2 regions of the Cystobacter fuscus genome follow, and region 1 is predicted to be linked to the other one. Evidence: riboswitches for the same ligand, from Rfam matches in the RefSeq annotation. Region 1 holds a riboswitch; the other holds the start of a gene.
What was found. A riboswitch is a leader RNA that binds a small molecule or an ion and turns the genes downstream of it on or off. The one in region 1 is predicted to bind cobalamin.
Positions count from the first base shown of each region.

Region 1 (2,197 bases):
CGTTACCGAGCCGCATGATGGACCCCTTACCGAACTGGCGCTCCACCGCGGACATCGCCAACTCGATCGCCTTCTCCTTCTCCGGATTCACGGCCATTTCGTCTTGCTCCTTGCGTATGCGGCGAGCCACCCCGGCTCACCTGAACTCACGTTTAGTACGCGATGGGAAAACCCTAGTCCATCCGTCTGACATGACCCAGAACGTTCAGCGTCGTGTCCGCACGAGCAGCAGGCAGGCCACCAGCCCGCCCAGGCCACTCGCCGCTCCGTGATAACCGGCGGGCCCCCCCAAGAACACCTCGACGAGGGAGAGCAGGGTCAGCACGAACAGGCCCGCCCGCCTGGAGGGAGAACGTTCAGGGGCCAACAGGGCCATCATCAGCCCCATCAGCGCCAGGCCCATGAGCACCACCAGGAACGGCCCCAGCCCCCCCACCTCGGAAGCCACCTCGGGGGACAGGGCCCACCACTGCCCGACGAAGCCCACCCCCAACACCCCCGCCGGCACCACGCCCGAGGGCAGCACCGGACCGCGCCGCCGCCGGGTCCACGCCCGGAGATGCTCCAGGTCCTCGGGACGGACCTCCAGGGCATAGGGAAAGCCGAGCCGCGTCAGGGACTCGACGGCCACGCTCCGGCTCGTCCGGCCCCCGCGCTCCACCAGTCCCTCCAGCTGGCCGCTCTCCAGGAGGTGCAGGAGCAGATCCGCCACCTCCCGCGAGCCGCCTCCCTCCCCCAGCGCCTCCAGTTGGGCTCCCAACTGATCGGCCAGCCCCTCCCGCTCGTCCCCCGTGGCGTTCCGGGCCGCCTCCACGAGGCGCAGCACCTCGCGCCGCGTCGCCTCCGGGAGGGAAGCCTGGGGGGAATCGGGGAGCGGCTCCCAGGGGGCCAGCGACGCCACCTCCGGCTCCCGCCCGGCATCCCGGACGCGTGGGCCCGGAGAGAGGGGGTGGGGAGGGTGGAGCGTGCTCATGGCTCATGAAGATAATGATCGCCTCTCATCGAAGCCGACGCGTTCCGCCCAGAGCAGCGCCCCCGTCGGGCACCCGACAACACCCCCCGGCGCGCGCCGCTTTTTTGGACAGGTGAGGCACCTTCCGCGAATGTAGCGCTCGTCGCTGGTGCCCGGACGCACGTCGCCCGGGCTCAAAAGGGAATCCGGTGCGAATCCGGAGCTGCCCCGCAGCGGTCAGCGAGAACGAAGCCGTTCACACCACTGGCTCCTCGGAGCTGGGAAGGGAACGGTGTAGGCGGCATCACCCCAACGCTCGCGAGCCCGAAGACCTGCCAACGACCCGCGTCCGGGAGAGACATCCCGGGGCGGCGCAGACCTGGAGTTCCTCGGGGGAGGGACGCGGTCCAACACGCCACGAGCGCCGCTCGTCGCGTGCGGGCTCCCGTTGCTCTCCTCACCCGTCCGGGCTCCAGCCACGGTCGTGTAGGAGGAGCCGCAACATGTTGGACACCATCCCCGTCTCGCCCCCCAACCCGCAGCCGACCGCCACCACCATGCGGGTACGCAAGCGCAATGGGACGCTCGAGGCCGCGGATCTGAACAAAATCGTCCGCGCCATCAGCCGCTGCTGTGAGGGCCTGCGCCAGGTGGACGCCATCCGCGTGGCCACCAAGACGATCGCCGGCCTCTATGACGGCGCCTCGACCCAGGAGTTGGATCAGCTCTCCATCCAGACGGCGGCCTCGCTCACGCTCGAGGAGCCCGAGTACGCCAGGCTCGCCGCGCGGCTGCTCGCGACCTACATCGACAAGGAGCTGTCGGGCCAGGAGGTGCACTCCTTCTCGCAGTCCATCGCCGCGGCCCACCGGCTGGGGCTCGTCAACGAGCGCGTCGCCCAGCTCGTCGCCGCCAACGCGCGCAAGCTCAACGACTCCATCGATCCCACGCGCAACCGCCTCTTCGAGTACTTCGGCCTGCGCACCGTCTACGACCGTTACCTGCTCAAGCACCCCACCACGCGCGCGGTGCTGGAGACGCCCCAGCACTTCTTCATGCGCATCGCGGTGGCGCTCGGCGAGACCGTGCCCGAGGCCCTGGAGCTCTACCGGCGCTTCTCGCTCCTGGAGTACGTGCCCAGCTCCCCCACCCTCTTCAACTCCGGCACCCGGCACGAGCAGCTCTCCTCCTGCTTCCTGCTCGACTCGCCCGAGGACGAGCTGGGCAGCATCTACCAGCGCTACA
Region 1 is NZ_CP022098.1:2,471,916-2,474,112, reverse strand. It holds gene recA (recombinase RecA) at 1-97, opposite strand, end outside; gene CYFUS_RS10255 (hypothetical protein) at 206-973, opposite strand; cobalamin riboswitch at 1,103-1,307, shown strand; gene CYFUS_RS10250 (ribonucleoside-diphosphate reductase subunit alpha) at 1,456-2,197, shown strand, end outside.

Region 2 (2,197 bases), 3.4 Mb from region 1:
GAGCGAGCGACTCACGGCGTCCCCACGTGGAGACGCACGAGCCGGCGGCCGTTCTTGTCCTGCACGCCGACGAGCAGGTCCTCGGCCAGGGGAGCCATCGTCACCACCTTGGTGCAGGTGTTGGCCTGGGTGAGCACCTGCTGGAGCTGCCCCACGGTGACGCCCAGCCCATCCTGCGTGGGGGTCAGCGCGATGCGAGCGACGTCGCGGGTGTTCGTGAAGTCGGCGGAGCCGGAGCTGCGCTTGAGCGCCACTCCCGCCCCGAAGCCAGCGGCATCACGCAGGTCGAGCCCCGAGTAGACCTCGGGCATGTTGGCGCCGGACAGGTCCAGGGTCGTCCCCGCCGTCAGGGCGGGCGTGTACGTGTCGGGGGACACCGCGCGCAGGGCATTGGTGGAGGCGTACTCGTTGTCCGGCGTGGGCGTGGAGTACGCATAGCCGAGGGCGACGATCTTGTTCGTCGCCAGCGCGGAGAAACCGCTGAAGCTCCCCGTGCTCGGGAACGTGGCCAGCTTCGACATCTGGAAGGGGGTGCTCTGCGTCTTCACGGCATAGACACCAAGGCCCGTGCCGCTCACGCCCTCCAGGCCCAACCCATTGATGAGGAAGGCTCCATCCAGACCCACGGCGGAGAAGTTGCCAGCCGCGGAGACGTACGTGGACGTGGTGGACGCCAGATCGTGGATGGCCACCTTGCCGGAGAAGTCACCCAGGGTATAGCCCCCCATCAAGCGGACACCATCGTTGACGAGGTAGCCGTTGACATAGGCGGTCTGCGTCACATCGGCGGGGACGATGGGGTAGAGAGGCGTGGTGCTGGCCGCGACACTCGGCCAGGTGCCGAGCGCGTAGACACTGTCGTCCGAGTTCACACCGTACAGCGTGTACGAGCCCGCGGCACCCGCCACCGCCGTGATGGCGCCGATGCTCTCGGGCAGAGGGGCGGACTCGACGACGGTGAAGCCCGGCTGGAGTTGCAGGGTACCGAGCTGCGCGTCATGCGGCAGATCCGCGCACGTGGTCCCCGCGTCCGTCCCCGCGTCCGGCTCGGGCTCCGTCCCCGCGTCCGTCCCCGCATCTGGCCCGGGCTCCGTCCCCGCGTCCGTCCCCGCGTCCGAACCGTTCCCGGGATTCGGAGGAGCGACGTCCTTCACCACGCAGGTGTCGGCCTCGCACACGTACTGCTTGCCCTCCGGCGGGGCGCCCTTGCTGTTCTGGCAGTCGAAGCGATCCACGCACTCCGGACCACTGCAACCCGTCACCATCCATCCGAACGCCACGGCCCCCACCGCCATCACGACCTGGCTCAGCGAGCGCGACTTCTTCATCTCCGTCATCATCCGCGTCCTGCTCCTTGCCCCCTCGGGCACAACGGCTTCACGACGGGAGTGGATGCGAAATGAGCGCTCGGGCGCGGCCCGTGAGAGGACGCACACGAGAACTCATCCGCGCCCCCCCTCGGAAGCATCGGTATGGTCCGTGCCCACTGGCACGGGTCCCTGGCAGGTCTTCGGACTCACGGGCATGGGCGGCTCTCGACAGAGCCCCCCTTCCTACCGGCCGTCGCTTCCCAGCCCTCGCCGGAGGGCCAGTGCCTTCTGACAGCGTTCGTTCCCGTTCACCGCTGCGGGGCAGTCCCGGAGTCGCACCGGATTCCCTCAAGCCTCCACCACCCGGTGGAAGAACCAAGGACGGCAGCGGGGATAGGGTCGCGGAGGCACCTTTGTCAAATCGGTTATCCGTGACGCGTGGCGCCGCGAGCGCAACACAACACACCCATCAGGACCGCTCACGGTAGAGCGATGACATCACTGACGAGCGAGGGGCCCGAGCTTCGGGGACAGATGGCCAATTCCTTGCGCGCCACGAGCGTGTCGCCCACGACCTCGATGACGAAGACGCGACCCGCGTTGTTGTCGCCCACGTAGGCCCGAGAGCCCACCACGGCGAAGCGTCCCGCCGAGGGCAGCGGACACGACGTCGCTTCCGGACAACCCAGCGCGAGCGAGTCCAGCACGCGGCCCTCCGCGCCGAGCAGCACCAGGCCCGTGCCCCGGACGTCCGTGAGGTTGAAGTCGACGTCATAGGTGGCGGCGCCGCCACAGCTCACGAGCAGCCGTTCGCCCACGGGGAGCACCCAGAAGGGATTGAGACATGCCTCGCCCAGCGCGAGCAGCTCCACCGCGCGAGTGCCCGA
Region 2 is NZ_CP022098.1:11,407,516-11,409,712, forward strand. It holds gene CYFUS_RS46160 (cell surface protein) at 1-15, opposite strand, end outside; gene CYFUS_RS46165 (hypothetical protein) at 12-1,340, opposite strand; cobalamin riboswitch at 1,484-1,705, opposite strand; gene CYFUS_RS46170 (MXAN_6577-like cysteine-rich protein) at 1,790-2,197, opposite strand, start outside.
Region 2: another riboswitch for cobalamin. It lies ahead of CYFUS_RS46165 (hypothetical protein); the one in region 1 lies ahead of CYFUS_RS10250 (ribonucleoside-diphosphate reductase subunit alpha).